DNA from 4 places in the Streptomyces sp. NPDC001415 genome. Region 1 is predicted to be linked to each of the others. Evidence: riboswitches for the same ligand, from Rfam matches in the RefSeq annotation. Region 1 holds a riboswitch; each other region holds the start of a gene.

Region 1 (4,140 bases):
CTTCGCGAAGGAGACCGCGGCGTGGGTGGCCCAACAGGCCGCCGTGGACGGCTGGTTCAGCGGACGCGCCCAGTGGTACGGGTCGCTGTTCACCCCGGGCGCCGAGCGCGGCCCGTACGCCGCCTCGCCCTGGCGGGGTGAGAAGGGCGCGCTCTGGGACGTCGGCCCGCACGCACTCGCCGTACTGACCGGGGTGCTCGGCGAGGTGACCGCGCTGACGGCCGCGGCGGGCCCCGGCGACACCGCCCACCTGATCCTGCGGCACGCCTCGGGCGCCTCCAGCACCGCAGACCTGAGCTTCACCGCACCGCCGGCGGCCGCGGGCGTCGAGGTCTCGGTGCTGGGCGAGGCGGGGCGGGCGGTCATGCCGGGCTGGGGCGGCGCCCTGGACGCGTTCGCGGGGGCGATCGACGCCCTGCTGGACGCGGCCCGCACGGGGGTGCCGCACCCTTGCGACGTACGGTTCGGGGCGCGGGTGACGGAGCTGCTGGCGGACGCGGAGGAGCAGCTCGACCGGGGTGACAGGGGTTAGGGCGACCGGGGTTGGCGCGAGCGGGGTCAGCGGGACAGTGCGTCCCGAACCGCCTCGTCGGTCCGGGCGACCAGCGCCGTCCCGTCCTCCGCCGTGATGATCGGCCGCTGGATCAGCTTGGGGTGCTCGGCGAGCGCGGAAACCCACCGGTCGCGGGAGTCGGCGTCACGAGGCCAGTCCTTGAGGCCCAGCTCCTTCGCGGCGGTCTCCTGCGTGCGCGTGATGTCCCAGGGTTCGAGACCGAGCCGGTCGAGCACGGTCCGGATCTCGTCGGGCGAGGGCACGTCTTCGAGGTAGCGGCGCACCGTGTACTCGGCGCCCTCCGCGTCCAGCAGGTCGATCGCGCTGCGGCACTTCGAACAGGCCGGGTTGATCCAGATCTCCATGGCCGCCAGGGTACCCGCGATCCACCCCCAAAGCCCGGCTGGCCAGGGCCGATTGTCAGTGCCCCCCAGTAAAATTGAGGCAGTAAGTGAGGGTTCCCGACTGCCCAGGAGGATGCCCATGACCGCTGCCGTACTCACCTCGCACGCCCCGAAACAGTTGTCCCTCCAGCCCCTTCACAAGGTGCCGCTGCCCGCCGGGCGTCCGCGCGTGTGGTACGAGTCCCACAACCGGCGTCTGAAGGCCATGCGCCTGGCCATCGCCCTGCTCGACACGGGGGTGTACCGGCCGGAGCAGGCGCCCGACCGGAAGATACGCACCGTGGCCGCGCTCATCGGAGTGCACCCGCCGTCGGAGACGACCTGCCGGATGGTGCGCGCGCTGATCTACGACGGGCGCTGAGCCCCGCACCACGGCCCGGGTCACGCCTTCGGGAGGCCGCAGGCGTGACCCCGGTCGGCGCCAGGGTGTCCGGCGAATCCTGGCCGGAGCCCCAACTCCGTACGTCCGCCCCCTACTCCGCCCCGTACTCGTCGAGGAGGCGGGCGGTCGCCTCGTCGACCACCCGGTAGCGCACGACCCGGCCCTCCTTCTCACCCGCGACCGCCCCGGCCGCCCGCAGCAGCCGCAGGGCCTGCGAGACGGCCGGGTCCCGCATGCCCGTCGCCACCGCCAGATCGGAGACGGCGAGGGGGCCCGCCCGGTGCAGGGCGAGCAGCAGCGAAAGCCGGTTGGGGTCGGCGAGCAGCGAGAACCGGTCGGCCCAGGCCCGCACCCGGCCCGGGTCGCCGATCGCCGCGATGGCGTCGCAGACCCGGTGGCCGTCGATGGTGCGGTGGCCTGCGCGTTCGGCGGGGACGAGATGCATGCCGGACATCCTCGCAGGGCCACGCCCCGAGGCCCCGTGTGATCTTCGATACCTGCACAGGTGTGCAGCTGGGCAGGCAACTCCGCGGCGTCTAGGGTGGCCTGGCCGTGGTGTTCGGGAAGACCGGTGCGAAACCGGAGCGGCCCTCGCCACTGTGATCGGGTTCCCCGGGTTCCGGGGAGTCGCAGTCCCCTCGCGACGCCACTGGCCAGGATCCACCTGCCCGGGAAGGCCGGGACCAAGGCACCCACCCGTCAGCCAGGAGACCGGCCGCGGCATCTCACGAAGTGATCCACGAGGTGCTGGAGCGTGACCCGCATGACCCTGCCCGTTCGCACGTCCCCCGAGACGGGCGCCCCCGCCGCGCCGTCCTTCCACTGGCGGCGCGAGGACACCGTCCGCACCGCCGTCCTGCTCGCGGTGATAGCCGCCCTCCACGTCGTCGCCTTCGGCGTGCTGTTCCTCCTGGTGGCCCCCGAGCACTACGCGGTCGGCACCAAGACGTACGGCATAGGCCTCGGCATCACCGCGTACACCCTCGGCATGCGGCACGCCTTCGACGCCGACCACATCGCGGCCATCGACAACACCACCCGCAAGCTGATGGCCGACGGCAAGCGGCCCGTGTCCGTCGGCTTCTGGTTCGCGCTCGGCCACTCCAGCGTGGTCGTGGTCCTCACGGCGCTGGTGGCGGGCGGCGCCCAGCTCGCGGGCACCCTGATGAACGAGGAATCCACCACCCACCAGGTGATGGGCGTGGTAGGAACCACGGCTTCCGGCTCCTTCCTCTACCTCATCGCGGCGCTCAACCTGGTGGCCCTGTTCGGCATCCTGAAGGTGTTCCGGGCGATGCGCGCGGGTGCGTACGACGAGAAGGAGCTCGAAGCGCACCTGGACTCGCGGGGCTTCATGAACCGCATCCTGGGCCGCTTCACCAGGTCGATATCCCGGCCCGGCCAGATGTTCCCGCTCGGCTTCCTCTTCGGCCTCGGCTTCGACACCGCGACCGAGGTCACCCTGATGGTGATGGCCGGCACGGGCGCCGCCGCCGGACTGCCCTGGTACGCGATCCTGTGCCTGCCGCTGCTGTTCGCGGCCGGGATGAGCCTCTTCGACACGCTGGACGGCACGTTCATGAACTTCGCCTACCAGTGGGCGTTCTCGAACCCGGTCCGCAAGGTCTACTACAACCTCACCATCACCGGCCTGTCCATCGCGGTGGCCTTCTTCATCGGCACCATAGAACTCGTCGGCGTCCTGCACGAAAAGCTCGACCTCACCGACCCGGTCAGCGGCTGGATCGCGGACCTGAACCTGGACAACGTCGGCTTCGTGATCGTCGGCCTGTTCGTGGTGGTGTGGGCGGCGGCGCTGGCGTACTGGCGCCTCGGCAAGGTCGAGCAGAAGTGGGCGGCGGGCCCGGGCGCCTGAGGGGCCGGCCTTTTGCCCGGGCCCTGGTGCGTTTACGCACCCTCACGCGGCCCCGGCACTCCCCGGTCGTTCTGCAGCGTCCACAACTCCCTGAACAGGCCGTCGGCGGCGACGAGTTGGGCGAAGGTGCCCTCCTGGATGACCCGGCCCCGGTCGAGGACGACGATGCGGTCCGCGACGGCGACGTTCGCGAGCCGGTGGGTCACCAGAACCACCGCCCGGTCGCGGGCGACCGCCCGGAGCCCCATGAAGATGCGGTGCTCGGCGCGGGCGTCGAGCGCGCTCGTCGGCTCGTCCATCACGAGCAGCCCGGCCGGACGGTGGAAGGCCCGCGCGATCGCGATCCGCTGCCACTGCCCGCCGGACAGCTCCACACCCCCGAACCACTCCCGCGCGAGCAGAGTGTCGAGCCCGCTGCGCAGCCCGTCGACGACCTCCGCCGCGCCGGAGTGGGCGGCGGCCCGTCGTACCGACTCGTCGCCCCCGTGGGGCTGCCCCAGCGTGATGTTGTCGCGCGCGGACATGGGCCAGTGCGCGAAGTCCTGCGGCACGACCGCGGTCTGCCGCCACAGGGCCAGCGGGTCGCACCGCTCCACCGCGACCCCGTCCCAGGTCACCGCCCCTTCGCTGGGCAGATAGAGCCCGGTGAGGAGCTTGCTGAGGGTGGTCTTGCCGGACCCGTTCTCGCCGACGAGCGCGAGCACCTCGCCCTTGCGCACCTCGACCGTCACCTTCTCCAGGGCGGGCCGCTCGCTGCCGGGATAGCGGTACGTCAGCGACTCGGCCCGTACGACGTCCGGCGCGGGCGGCGCCAGCGTGCCGCGCGCCATCCGGTGCCCGCCGGCTTCCTCGATGAACTCCGCCCAGTCGTCGAGGTAGAGCCCGGTCCGGAACAGCCGCGTCCCGTATCCGACGACACCGTGCA
Region 2 (4,140 bases), on a different contig from region 1:
GAGCGGCAGCGCGGTGTGAAGGTCACCGGCGACGGCCGCGTGGTAGAGCTCGGCGCAGGTGGCCGGGAAGGCGTTGGGATATCCGGCGATCCAGCCCACCGCCCCGGCCGTCGCGAGTTCGAGCAGGACGTCGTCGGCGCCGATCAACAGGTCGAGATCCGGGGCCAGTTCGCCGATCTCGTACCCTCTGCGCACATCGCCGCTGAACTCCTTGACGGCGACGATGCTGCCGTCCTGGTGCAGCCGGGCGAGGAGCGCGGGGGTGAGGTCGACCTTCGTGTCGATGGGGTTGTTGTACGCCACGACCGGCACTCCGGCCTTGGCGACCTCGGCGTAGTGGGCGCGGACCGCCGGGGCGTCGGCGCGGTAGGCGTTGGGCGGCAGCAGGAGGACCGAGCCGCAGCCCGCCTCGCCCGCCTGCTCGGCCCAGCGGCGCGACTCGGCGCTCCCGTAGGCCGCGACACCAGGCATCACCCGCGCGCCGTCGCCCGCCGCGTCGACGGCGACGCGGACCACTTGGGCACGCTCTTCGGCGGTGAGGGTCTGGTACTCGCCGAGCGAACCGTTGGGCACGACACCGTCGCAGCCGTTGTCGATCAGCCAACGGACGTGCTCGGCGTACGCGTCGTAGTCGACGGACAGGTCGTCGCGCAGGGGCAGCGCGGTGGCGACCATGATGCCGCGCCAGGGGCGGGTGACGTTCCAAGCGGTGGCGGTCATGTACGGAAGCCTCTCTATGGCATGTGACATTTTACTGGGTTTTGCCAGGCGCCCCGACTGGCGCCCGCAGGCCCACCCGGAGCCGGTGCGGCAGTTCCCGTGAGGGCATCAGTAATATTTCACATTGCACTAGACCTGCCAAGGGTCGACCCCAACTACCCCTTGCCGCCTAGGACTTGGTGACCCGAATCCGGGCCCATATGCCCGCATAGCGCAACAGACGGGGCCCGGCGCCGGGTTTGTGCCCCGGACGCCGAGCCCCATTTCAGCGAACTGCGTTACGCGATTCCCTGTTGTTACGCGATTCCCTGTTGATCAGTGACGGTCGTTCAGTCGCAGGAGGAACCGACGCCGTCGAACTGGGCACCTGGATTGCCCTCACCGTTGAGCGCATTGCCGAGCAGGCCGTTCAGGATCCCGACCTGGCCGAGGATGTCGACGTTCAGGTCGTGGCTCTTGCAGTAGGAGCCATGGCCGTGGTGGCCACCCCTGCCTTCTGCGCCTTGGGCGGTGGCGGTGCCGGTGGCTATGAAGCTCATGCTCCCGAGCATGGCGGCCGCGACAGCGGCCTTGTAGAGCTTGCGCATTGCTCCTCCTTAGGTCAGTGGAGCGCATCACCAAAAGATCCACTTTGCGCTCAATTTGGAGGCTAATCCGATATCTCCCGCAGCGCTCACCGAGGCTGCCATTCGGGTACCTGAGGCTCAATCAGCCGTGTGGAGACCTGCGACACCCCTCGCCACGAGCCCCCGGATACCGACCGCGTGAAGCATGCTGCAAGCCAAAGCCTGACAACTCGGAACCACCTACGTGAGGCATCCCTTCATGAGCCTGAGCATCCGCAACCAGATCGCCGGCACCGTCACCGCCGTCACCCCCGGCGAGGTCATGGCGACCGTCAGGGTCCGTCTCGACGGCGGCCAGGACATCACCGCCGCGATCACCCTGGAGGCCGTCAAGGAGCTCGGTCTCGCCGAGGGCTCCGCGGTCAAGACCCTGATCAAGTCCACCGAGGTCGCGCTGGCCACCGGTCCGGTGGCGGGCCTGTCCATCCGCAACCAGATCCCGGGCACGATCACGGACGTCGCCACGGGCGGCGCCATGGCCTCCGTCAAGCTCGACGTCCAGGGCGGCCGGCTCACCGCCGCCATCACCAAGGACGCCGTCGCCGACCTGAACCTGGCCGCCGGCACCTCCGTCGTCGCCCTGATCAAGTCGACCGAGATCTCCCTCGCCGCCGCCTGACCCCCGAACGCGACCCTCACCCGCCTCAGAGCCTGTGTCTGAACCCCGCCCGGGTCCGGACGGGGTTCAGACACAAGCTCTCAGAGCGGCCGGCCCACCCCCACGTTCCAGCGCCCCGCCCGGCCGCTCAGCTCCGTCGCCGTCAGCGGCGCGACGTCGATGCGCCAGAACGCCGACTCCGGCGCGCCCAGCGCCCGCAGCACCAGAGCCCGTACGATCTCGGGCTCCACCACCGCGAGCGTGCGACCGCCCTCGGCGAAGGCCCCGTCCAGCCAGGTCCCCGCCCGCGCGCACAACTCCCGTACGGATTCGCCGCCGTGCGGGGCCGAACCCGGGTCCGTCAGCCAGGCGCCCACCGCGTCCGGCTCGGCCTCGCTCACCTCGGCCAGGGCTCGGCCCCGCCAGCGGCCCACGTCCAGACCGGCCAGCTCCGCAACGACACGGGGCTCCCCGCCGAACGCCTCCGCCGTCTCCCGACAGCGAACGGTCGGCGAGGTCAGCGACCGGTCCGCGGCGGGCAGGCCGGCCGCCGCCGACCTCGCCCGGGCAAGACCCGACGCCTCCAGCGGACCGCCGTCCTCGAAACGCGCCTCCCGCAGCGCCCTGCTGAACGCAGGCGAGATCAACATCACCCGGGTGGTCATCGCACTCCTCGACAAGCCGACAGCATTCAGCGGTAATCCGGCACAAACAGCCTGTTATCAGGGGCGTTCGGCCGGTCCGCGCGCCCCCGCCCCCGCCGTGCGCCCTTGGCCGGTTCTCCGCTTCGCGCTACCGTCTCGTCGTTGATGACGACGGCAGGACGGAAGCCGGTGAGAATCCGGCACGGTCGCGCCACTGTATGCCCAGCACCATCCACCTCCCTCGGGAGTGGGGAACGCCGAGCAAGTCAGACCCGTAGCCGTCGTCGTGTGCACCACCAAGATGGGACGCGAGTTCCCCCAGGAGGTTCTGCCATGGCGCAGTCCGTAGCCCAGCCGACCAGCATGCCCACCGCCGTACCCGCAAAGCTGCCGATCGGCGCGATCGCCCCCTGGGCGGCCTTCTTCGGCATCCTGATGCTGGTCCTGCTCTACTTCATCGGCGCCGAACAGGGCGCCACCTCTCTCCTCTCCGGCGAGAACGTGCACGAATGGGTGCACGACGGCCGTCACCTGCTCGGCTTCCCCTGCCACTGACCGGCAGCGGACCCGACCTCATGAATTCCGCAACCGTACGGGGCCTCCTCGTGCGCGGCATGCTCGCCGGCCTGGCCGCCGGGCTGCTCGCGCTCGCCGTCGCGTACTTCCTCGGCGAGCCGCGGGTGGACGCGGCCATCGCCTACGAGGACGCCCACACCCACGAACACGGCATGGAAGCCGTCAGCCGCACGATGCAGTCCACCGGCGGCCTGGCCACCGGCGTGCTCGTCTACGGTGTCGCCTTCGGCGGCATCGCGGCGCTCGCCTTCTGCTTCGCGCTCGGCAGGATCGGCCGCTTCGGCCCGCGGGCGACGGCGCTGCTGCTGTCGTCGGCCGCACTGATCGCGGTCTACGTGGTGCCGTTCCTGAAGTACCCGGCGAACCCGCCGTCCGTCGGCGAACCCGACACCATCGGCAAACGCACCCTGCTGTACTTCCTGATGATGGCGCTCGGCGTGCTGCTGTCCATCGCCACCGTGATCCTCGGCAAGCGCCTCGCGCCGCGCCTGGGGAACTGGAACGCCACCATCGCCGCCGGCGCGTTCTTCGCGCTGGTCATCGGCTTGGCCTACGCCTTCCTTCCGGCCGTCAACGAGGTCCCCAAGGACTTCTCCGCCACGCTGCTCTGGCAGTTCCGCCTCGCGGCGCTCGCCATCCAGCTCACCCTGTGGACCACCTTCGGGCTGGTCTTCGGCCACCTGGCGGACCGGGTCCTCGCACCCCGCCCGGCAGCCGCCGACACCAACGCGGTCAAGCACACAACTCCCGTACCGCACTAGGCAGTTGAGCGATTCGGCAGCCGAGCTGTCGAGCTGTGAGAAGGGCCCGCCGGGAAGTATCCGGCGGGCCCTTCCGCATGTGCCGCGGGCGCCGGCGGCCCGGGGGTTCAGACGCAGGCTCTCAGAGCCTGTGTCTGAACCCCGTCCGGATCAGGCCGGGGCGTCTGGTGCGTGCGATCGCAAGGCGCCGGAGCGTCCTCGATGGGGGTACCCCC
Region 3 (4,140 bases), on a different contig from region 1:
TCCGCCGCGAGCGCGTCCACGTCGGTGAAGTTGGACATCAGCGGCACGGCGCAGACGGCGACCCGCAGCACGTCCTCGCCGACCGGCGGCGCCACCACGGACTCCCGCACGGCTCCGCGCATGGAGACCCTGAGGCCGTCCTCCTCGTCGATGCCGAGGCCGTGAGCGTACGGCAGGATCCCGTAGGTGTGCCGTCCGGTGAGGCCGCGCAGCATCTCGATGCCGGGCTCAAGGAGCGTCACGTCGCCCCGGAACTTGTTGACGACGTAGCCGGCGACCAGCGCCTGGTCCTCGGGGCTGAGCAGCGCCGTCGTCCCGAAGAACGAGGCGAACACGCCGCCCCGGTCGATGTCGCCGACCACGACCACGGGCAGCCGCGCGGCCCGCGCGATACCCATGTTGACGATGTCGGTACGCCGCAGATTGATCTCGGCCGGGCTGCCCGCCCCCTCGCAGATCACGGCGTCATACGTGCCCCGAAGCTCCGCCAGGCACTCCAGAACAGTGCCGAGCAACGCCTGCTGCCTGCCCCCGTGGTAGCCGCGGGCGCTCAACTCGCCCACCGGCTTGCCCATCAGGACCACCTGGCTGGAGCGGTCGCTCCCCGGCTTGAGCAGCACCGGGTTCATGAGCGCACTCGGCTCCACGCGCGCCGCCTGCGCCTGCATTGCCTGCGCCCGGCCGATCTCCGCGCCCTCGCGCGTGACGAACGAGTTCAGCGACATGTTCTGGCCCTTGAAGGGCGCGACCTTGACGCCCTGGCGCACCAGCCAGCGGCAGATCCCGGCCGTGACGACGCTCTTGCCGGCGTCCGAGGTCGTGCCCGCGATCAGCAGCCCGCCACCCATGTACGTCCCTTCCTCACAGCGGCCCTCGTCGCGACGGAGGCGGCCAGCGTCAGCCAGCCCACCCTGCGCGAGAGCCGTACCGCCCGTTCGATGTCCGTGACGCCGACGGCCCGCCCGGACGCGTTCAGGACCGGCCGGTGCTCGACGCGGCCGGCGTAGGAGAGCGTGCCCCCGAGCCGTACGCCCAGCGCCCCCGCGAACGCGGCCTCGACCGGGCCCGCGTTGGGGCTCGGGTGCCTGCTCGCATCGGCGCGCCAGGCCCGTACCGCGCCCTTGGTGTCCGGGCCGGCGAGCGCGGCGAGGACGGCGGTGAGGCGGGCGCCCGGCCAGCCCGCCACATCGTCCAGGCGCGCCGAGGCCCAGCCGTACCTGCGGTACCTGGCCGACTTGTGCCCGACCATCGCGTCCAGCGTGTTGACCGCCCGGAAGCCCACCAGGCCCGGCACGCCCGCGAGCGCGCCCCACACCAGGGCGCCGACGACCGCGTCCGAAGTGTTCTCGGCGACCGACTCGACGACGGCCCGCGCGATGCCGTCCGCGTCCAGGGACTGCGGGTCGCGCCCGCACAGGTGAGGCAGGCGCTCCCGGGCCACCTCCACGTCGCCCGCGGCCAGCGCCCCGCCGATGGCCCGGGCCTCGCGGCCCAGCGACGTGCCGCCGACCACCGTCCAGGTGGCGGCGGCGGTCAGCGCGACGGATGCGGCGGGCCGACCTCGTACGGCACGGGAGAGCAGGAGCGCGCCGCCCACGGCGCCGCCCGCGCACACGAGCGTGTGCAGCGCGCCCCAGCCGCGGTGGTCGCGCCACAGGGCGCGCTCGACGGCGCCGGCCGCGCGTCCGAACGCGGCGACCGGATGCCCGCGGCGTGGATCGCCGAGCAGGAGGTCGCCGAGGAGTCCGGCCGTGGCGCCGTAGGCGAAGGTGCGATCGGCCCGCATGCGGTCAGCCCGCCAGGGCGACGCGGGAAGGGCGGGAAGGTCTCAACGGGCAGGCGCGCATGGCGGTATGTCCTCACTCAGGGTGTCCGCGCCCTGGTTCGACGTGACCGGCGGTGAGAGTTCCTGGCTCGCGGGGATCTCTCCCCGGTGACAGTGGCGGGACCGCGCCGGATTCGCACCGGCTTCCTCTTCTGCCGCCGTAGCTGGCCGGTGCAGTCCACCACGCTGCGAGAACACCCGTCAACTTGCTGTTGACCTGCGGCGCGAGAGAGTGTGCGACGCCACGCGGAACCGCCCTCCGGCGGGGGCCGAAGGGCGGTTCGGGTGGTGCGGGCGGGTCAGGCGACGATCAGATAGATCCCGTACGCGACGGCCGCCGCGCAGGCCGCGAAGCAGGCGTACGCACCGGTGCGGGCCATCGCCACATTGCCGGTGCCCGAGGCCGCGGCCTCCCGCTTGGTGAGGCCGACGATGCCGAGGGTGAACAGGCCCACCAGGCCGACGGTCACCGCGAGGCTGACGCCGAAGACGGAGCCGAGAGCTGCCCAGTCGATGTGCATGAGGATTCCTTAGCTGTGCCGGAGAACCGGGGTCAGACCGTCGCCGGGGTGGGCGGATCGGCGGGGGCCACCGGGGCCGGGGCCTGGATCGTGGCCTTGAGGTCGGTGGCCGCGGCGGCCGCGGCCGCGACGGTCGGCGGCGGGGTGACCGCGGCGATCGCGGTGGTGACGACACCGGCGGGCTCGGCCGCGGGGGCCTCGCCGATCTCGTCGGCGGTGACGTTGTGGTGGTCGACCGGCTGGCGGCGCGACAGCTTCCAGATGGTGCCCGAACCGGCGATCAGGAGGATCGCGACGGCGACGATGCCCCACGTGCCCTGCTTGGTGAGGAATTCCGCGCCCGCGCCGACCAGGCCGGCGGCCGGCAGCGTCAGCACCCAGGCGACGGCCATCCGGCTCGCGGTGGACCAGCGCACCACACCGCCCTTGCGCCCGATGCCCGCGCCCATGACGGAACCCGAGCAGACCTGGGTGGTGGAGAGCGAGAAGCCGATGTGCGAGGAGGCCAGGATGACGGTGGCGGCGCCGGTCTGGGCGGCGAAGCCCTGCGGCGGGCGCAGCTCGGTCAGGCCCTTGCCCATGGTGCGGATGATGCGCCAGCCGCCGAGGTAGGTGCCCATCGCGATGGCCAGACCGGCCGAGACGATGACCCACAGCGGGGGGTTCGCGCCCGGGTGCAGCACACCGCCGGTGACCAGGGCGAGGGTGATGATGCCCATCGTCTTCTGGGCGTCGTTGGTGCCGTGGGCGAGCGAGACCAGGCCGGCCGAGGCGATCTGGCCCGCGCGGTAGCCCTTGGCGGTGGCCTTCTCGTCGGTGTTCCGGTTGATCCGGTACGTCAGCCTGGTGGCCAGCATCGCGGCGACGCCCGCGACGATCGGCGCGGCGACGGCGGGGAGCAGCACCTTGGTGACCACGGTCGAGCCGTTGACCGAGGACCAGCCCGCCGACATGACCGCGGCGCCGATGAGGCCGCCGAACAGGGCGTGCGAGGAACTGGAGGGCAGACCGAGCAGCCAGGTCAGCAGGTTCCAGAGGATGGCACCGACCAGGGCCGCGAAGATGACCTCGGTTCTGATGCCTTTTTCGTCGATGATCCCGCCGGAGATCGTCTTGGCGACCTCCACTGACAGGAACGCGCCGACCAGGTTGAGCGCGGCGGACATGGCGACCGCCGTCTTGGGCTTCAGGGCGCCGGTCGAGATGGTGGTGGCCATCGCGTTGGCGGTGTCATGGAAACCGTTCGTGAAATCGAACACGAGAGCTGTCACGATCACAATCGCGAGCAGCAGCGTGATGTGTTCCATTTACCCAGGCAATCGTTCGACGTCAGTGGCTGGACGAACGTAAGTAACCTGAGTGAACGGAAGATGAACTGAGGCGGGCGCATCGGTGTCCGTAGCCTCTTCTCTCTCCCGGTCGGCCCGCCGAGGCCGTTCAGCGGCCCGCCGCGAACCGCCTCAACTGCTCGAAACTCCCATTGAAGAGATTCTGGTCACCCGGCAGGCTCCCGCTCCCGTTCTGGAACTGCCAGAACGTCCAGTACGACCAGCCCGCCGGCAGCGGGCCCGGCGTGTCGGCGTACCGGGCCAGCCACAGGGGATGGGTCGCAGCGAAGGCCTTGCTGTGGCCGGTGCAGTCGTTCCACCAGCCCGCGGTCGTGTAGATCACCGGCCGGCGCCCGGTGCGCAGCCGCACCTCGTCGCTGAACTCCGAGATCCAGGCGGTCATCGCGGCCGGGCTCAGGCCGTAGCACTTGGCGCCGGCGCCGGAGCTGTCGTCGGTGTTCTCGCC
Region 4 (4,140 bases), on a different contig from region 1:
GCCGCGCTCTCCTCCTGCAACTCGGGCATGTACTCCACCGGCCGCATGCTGCGCGACCTCGCGCTCAACGGCCAGGGCCCCAAGGTCTTCACCAAGCTGACCAAGAGCGGCACCCCGCTGGTCGGCACCACCGTCTCCGCCGCGCTCATGCTGGTCGGCGTGTGGATCAACTACGTGGCACCCGGCAAGGCCTTCGACTACGTGGTCTCCTTCGCCACCATCTCCGGCATGTGGGCCTGGATCATGATCCTGGTCTGTCAGATCCGCTACCGCCGCCTGTCGGACGCCGGCGCCCTGCCGCAGTCCAGCTTCCGCGCCCCCGGCGCCCCGTACACCAGCTGGTTCGCGCTGATCTTCATCTTCATGGTCATCGTGATGATGGGCATCGACAAGGACTCCCGCGTCTCGCTGTACTGCGCACCGCTGTGGGGCCTGATCCTCGGCGTCTCCTACCTGGTCCTGAAGGCCAAGAACCCGGAGAACAAGGCGTTCGAGAAGCGCAACTGAGTCTCTGACCAGCACGTTCTCACCATGCGGGCCGTTTCGTATCGCACCTCGATACGGAACGGCCCGTCTGCTTATCCTTGCCGACATGCTGACCATCACCCAGGCCCTGTACGACCAGCTCGTGGCGCACGCCCGCGCCGACCACCCCGACGAGGCGTGCGGTGTGGTCGCGGGCCCGGCGGGCTCCGGCCGCGCCGAGCGCTTCATCCCCATGCTGAACGCGGCCCGCTCGCCCACGTTCTACGAGTTCGACTCGCAGGACCTGCTGAAGCTGTACCGCGAGATGGACGACCGCGACGAGGAGCCGGTGATCGTCTACCACTCCCACACGGCGACCGAGGCCTACCCCTCACGCACCGACGTGTCGTACGCGAACGAGCCCGGCGCGCACTACGTCCTCGTCTCGACGGCGGACACGGACGGCGCGGGGGAGTTCCAGTTCCGCTCGTACCGGATCGTGGACGGCGTGATCACGGAGGAAGACGTCAAGGTCGTCGAGGCGTACTGACCGGCGCAGGAGCCGCACCGCCACACACCAAAGGCGCACCGGCCCGTACTATCTGTACGCAATCTTGATCATTCGGGCGGCAGGACCCAGGAAGCCGGTGTGAATCCGGCACGGTCCCGCCACTGTGACCGGCGCCGCGGAAGACCCGCGGCGCCGGAAGCCAGGAACTGACCTGCCGCCTTCTCCCGACAACAGGGGACGTGGATCCCCTCGGAGGAGCTCAGCCATGCTCTGGCGCCGCGCGGCCCTGGCCGCCGCCCTGCTGTTCCCGCTCGCCGCGTGCACGACACGGGCGCAGCCCGAGGCCGCCGGCGGTTCGGCCCCCGGCTTCCCGTACACGGTCACCAACTGTGGGGTGACGACGACGTTCACCGCGCCGCCGAAGCGGGCGGTGACGATGAACCAGCACGCCACGGAGGTCATGCTGGAGCTTGGCCTCGCCAACTCCCTTGCCGGAACCGCCTACTTGGACGACAAGGTCCTCCCGAAGTACGAGGCGGCCTACCGCACGGTGCCGGTCCTCGCGGCCGAATACCCCTCCTACGAAAAGCTCCTGTCGGCCGCCCCCGACTACGTGTACGGCGGCTACGCGTCCGCCTTCGCCGCGAACGAGGGCCGGGGGCGCGAGGCCCTGGCCAAGAGCGGCATCAGGTCCCGCCTGAACGTGGAGAACTGCCCCAAGGGCGCCTCGACGACGATGAACGAGGTGTACGAGGAGGTCCGCGAGGTGGGCCGGACGTTCGGGGTGCCCGAGCGGGCGGAGACGTGGGTGAAGGCCGCCGAGGCCACGAACGCGCGGACGGCCGCGGCACACAAGGGCGCGGCCCCGCTCCCGGTCTTCGTCTACGACAGCGGGGACAAGACGGCGTTCACCGTGGGCGGCAAGGGCATCGGCAACGACATCGTCACCCGGGCGGGCGGCCGCAACGTCTTCGCGGACGACCTCAAGGACAAGTCGTTCGGCGACGCGAGCTGGGAGAACGTGGTGGCCCGCGCACCCGAGCTGATCCTGATCCTGGACTACGGCGGCACGAGCGCGGACGCCAAGAAACAACGCCTGCGCGCCGACCCGGCACTGGCCTCCGTCCCCGCCGTCAAGAACAACCGCTTCGCGGTCCTGCCCCTGTCCGACATGGTGACGGGCGTCAGAGCGCCGGACGCGGTGGCCAAGCTGGCGGGGCAGCTGAGGGCGGGAGAGTGAACGGCGTGACCCCGCGCCGGCGGTACCCCCTCGTCATCGGGGTGCTCACGACCGTGCTGGTCGCCGCGGCCATCGCCGGGCTCGCGCTCGGCTCGGTGCGGATACCGCCCCGCCAGGTTCTTGAGATCGTCACCGGCTCGGCGGAGCCGGGCCCGTACCGGACCATCGTGCTCGACGTGCGGCTGCCCCGCGTCGTACTCGGGGCCGTCGTCGGGGCCGGGCTCGCCGTCATCGGCACCGTGCTCCAGGCCCTCGTGCGCAACCCGCTCGCCGACCCCTTCCTGCTCGGGGTGTCCAGCGGGGCGAGCGCCGGGGCCGTCGCCGTGATCGTGCTCGGGGTGGGGGCCGGGGCGGCCACCACCGTCACGCTGCCCGCCGCCGCCTTCGCGGGGGCACTCGCCGCACTCGTCCTCGTGTACACCCTGGCCAGACGCGGCGGCTCCATGACGGGCGGCCGCCTGGTCCTCGCCGGGGTCGCCGTCTCCTACGTCCTGTCCGCGCTGACCAGCCTGATCCTGGTCACCTCGGCCAGCGCCGAACACGTAACCGAAGTCCTGCACTGGACGCTCGGCGGACTCGGCGGCGCCCGCTGGGACATGCTCGCCCTGCCCGCCGCCGCCCTCGGCATCGGCACCCTCGTCCTGATCGCCCTGGCCCGCCCCCTGGACCTGCTCCTCGTCGGCGAAGAGGGCGCCACCGTCCTCGGCCTCGACACCGGCCGCTTCCGCGCGGCCGTCTTCGTGCTCGCCTCCCTGCTCACCGGCGTCCTCGTCGCGTACAGCGGAGCGATCGGCTTCGTCGGCCTGATGGTTCCGCACGCCGCACGCATGGCCGTCGGCGCCGCCCACCGCACCCTGCTCCCGGTCGCGGCCCTCGGCGGCGCCGCCTTCCTCGTCCTCGCCGACCTCGCGGCCCGCACCGTCGCCGCCCCGCAGGACATCCCCGTCGGCGTGCTCACCGCGCTCACCGGCGGCCCGTTCTTCCTCTGGATGCTGCGCGGCCAAAGGGCCGGCGCGGAAGGCAGCCCCGCATGACGACCCTGCGCACCGAGTCGCTCTCGTACACCACGCCCCAGGGCCGCGAACTGCTCTCCGGCATCGATCTGCACGCCGCCGACGGCGAGACCGTCGCCCTGGTCGGCCCCAACGGCAGCGGCAAGACGACCCTGCTGCGCTGCATGTACGCGACCCTGCGCCCCACCACCGGCCGCGTCCTGCTCGACGGCGCCGACCTGCACGCCCTGCCCGCCAAGGCCCGCGCCCGCCGCATCGCGACCGTCCCGCAGGACGCCGACGCCGGAGGCATCGAGCTGACCGTCCGCGAGATCGTCGCCATGGGCCGCTCCCCGCACCACCGCTTCTGGGAGGCCGACACCGCCACCGACGACACCCTCGTACGCGAAGCCCTGGCCCGCGTCGGCATCGCCGACCTCGCCGCCCGCCCCTTCCCCTCCCTCTCCGGCGGCGAACGCCAGCGCGCCCTGGTCGCCCGGGCCCTCGTACAGCAGCCGGACGTCGTCGTCCTGGACGAGCCGACCAACCACCTGGACATCCGCTACCAACTCGAAGTCCTGTCCCTGGTAAGGGAGTTGGGCACGGTCAACCTGCTCGCCCTGCACGACCTGAACCTCGCCGCGTACTACTGCGACCGCATCTGCGTCCTGGCGGGCGGCCGCATCGTCGCCGCGGGCCCGCCCGCAGACGTCCTCACCGCGGACCTCCTGCGCGAGGTGTACGGAGTGAACGCCGAGGTGAGCCTCCACCCGGCCACCGGCGCACCGACCGTCGTCTACCTGCCGCCCACACGCGTCGCGACCACATCCTGAGCGGAATTCGTCCAGAATGCGAGATCACATTCCGGGAAGCGGACCGGGAATCTATACGATGCCCCCATGGTTTCGAACGACGTGAGCGACAAGACGCCG

The links. Region 1 has a riboswitch for cobalamin ahead of ACWC2B_RS00310 (HoxN/HupN/NixA family nickel/cobalt transporter). Riboswitches for the same ligand answer to the same signal wherever they lie in the genome.
Region 2: it holds a riboswitch for cobalamin, as region 1 does, so the genes downstream of both, ACWC2B_RS33670 (CbtB domain-containing protein) here and ACWC2B_RS00310 (HoxN/HupN/NixA family nickel/cobalt transporter) in region 1, are expected to answer to the same signal.
Region 3: it holds a riboswitch for cobalamin, as region 1 does, so the genes downstream of both, ACWC2B_RS05760 (cobalamin biosynthesis protein) here and ACWC2B_RS00310 (HoxN/HupN/NixA family nickel/cobalt transporter) in region 1, are expected to answer to the same signal.
Region 4: it holds a riboswitch for cobalamin, as region 1 does, so the genes downstream of both, ACWC2B_RS04095 (ABC transporter substrate-binding protein) here and ACWC2B_RS00310 (HoxN/HupN/NixA family nickel/cobalt transporter) in region 1, are expected to answer to the same signal.

The regions. Positions count from the first base shown of each region.
Region 1 covers NZ_JBSFIE010000001.1:68,545-72,684, reverse strand. The annotation lists gene ACWC2B_RS00330 (Gfo/Idh/MocA family protein) at 1-532, shown strand, start outside; gene ACWC2B_RS00325 (arsenate reductase family protein) at 559-918, opposite strand; gene ACWC2B_RS00320 (hypothetical protein) at 1,037-1,318, shown strand; gene ACWC2B_RS00315 (ArsR/SmtB family transcription factor) at 1,431-1,784, opposite strand; cobalamin riboswitch at 1,876-2,073, shown strand; gene ACWC2B_RS00310 (HoxN/HupN/NixA family nickel/cobalt transporter) at 2,103-3,215, shown strand; gene ACWC2B_RS00305 (ABC transporter ATP-binding protein) at 3,248-4,140, opposite strand, start outside.
Region 2 covers NZ_JBSFIE010000042.1:4-4,143, reverse strand. The annotation lists gene ACWC2B_RS33690 (dihydrodipicolinate synthase family protein) at 1-720, opposite strand, end outside; gene ACWC2B_RS33685 (hypothetical protein) at 1,050-1,307, opposite strand; gene ACWC2B_RS33680 (TOBE domain-containing protein) at 1,546-1,965, shown strand; gene ACWC2B_RS33675 (histidine phosphatase family protein) at 2,046-2,609, opposite strand; cobalamin riboswitch at 2,725-2,884, shown strand; gene ACWC2B_RS33670 (CbtB domain-containing protein) at 2,922-3,143, shown strand; gene ACWC2B_RS33665 (CbtA family protein) at 3,164-3,925, shown strand.
Region 3 covers NZ_JBSFIE010000003.1:340,663-344,802, forward strand. The annotation lists gene ACWC2B_RS05755 (cobyric acid synthase) at 1-848, opposite strand, end outside; gene ACWC2B_RS05760 (cobalamin biosynthesis protein) at 830-1,786, opposite strand; cobalamin riboswitch at 1,885-2,023, opposite strand; gene ACWC2B_RS05765 (hypothetical protein) at 2,125-2,346, opposite strand; gene ACWC2B_RS05770 (anion permease) at 2,379-3,653, opposite strand; gene ACWC2B_RS05775 (lysozyme) at 3,784-4,140, opposite strand, start outside.
Region 4 covers NZ_JBSFIE010000002.1:412,445-416,584, reverse strand. The annotation lists gene ACWC2B_RS04105 (amino acid permease) at 1-507, shown strand, start outside; gene ACWC2B_RS04100 (Mov34/MPN/PAD-1 family protein) at 593-1,015, shown strand; cobalamin riboswitch at 1,080-1,205, shown strand; gene ACWC2B_RS04095 (ABC transporter substrate-binding protein) at 1,242-2,216, shown strand; gene ACWC2B_RS04090 (FecCD family ABC transporter permease) at 2,213-3,250, shown strand; gene ACWC2B_RS04085 (ABC transporter ATP-binding protein) at 3,247-4,041, shown strand; gene ACWC2B_RS04080 (putative leader peptide) at 4,108-4,140, shown strand, end outside.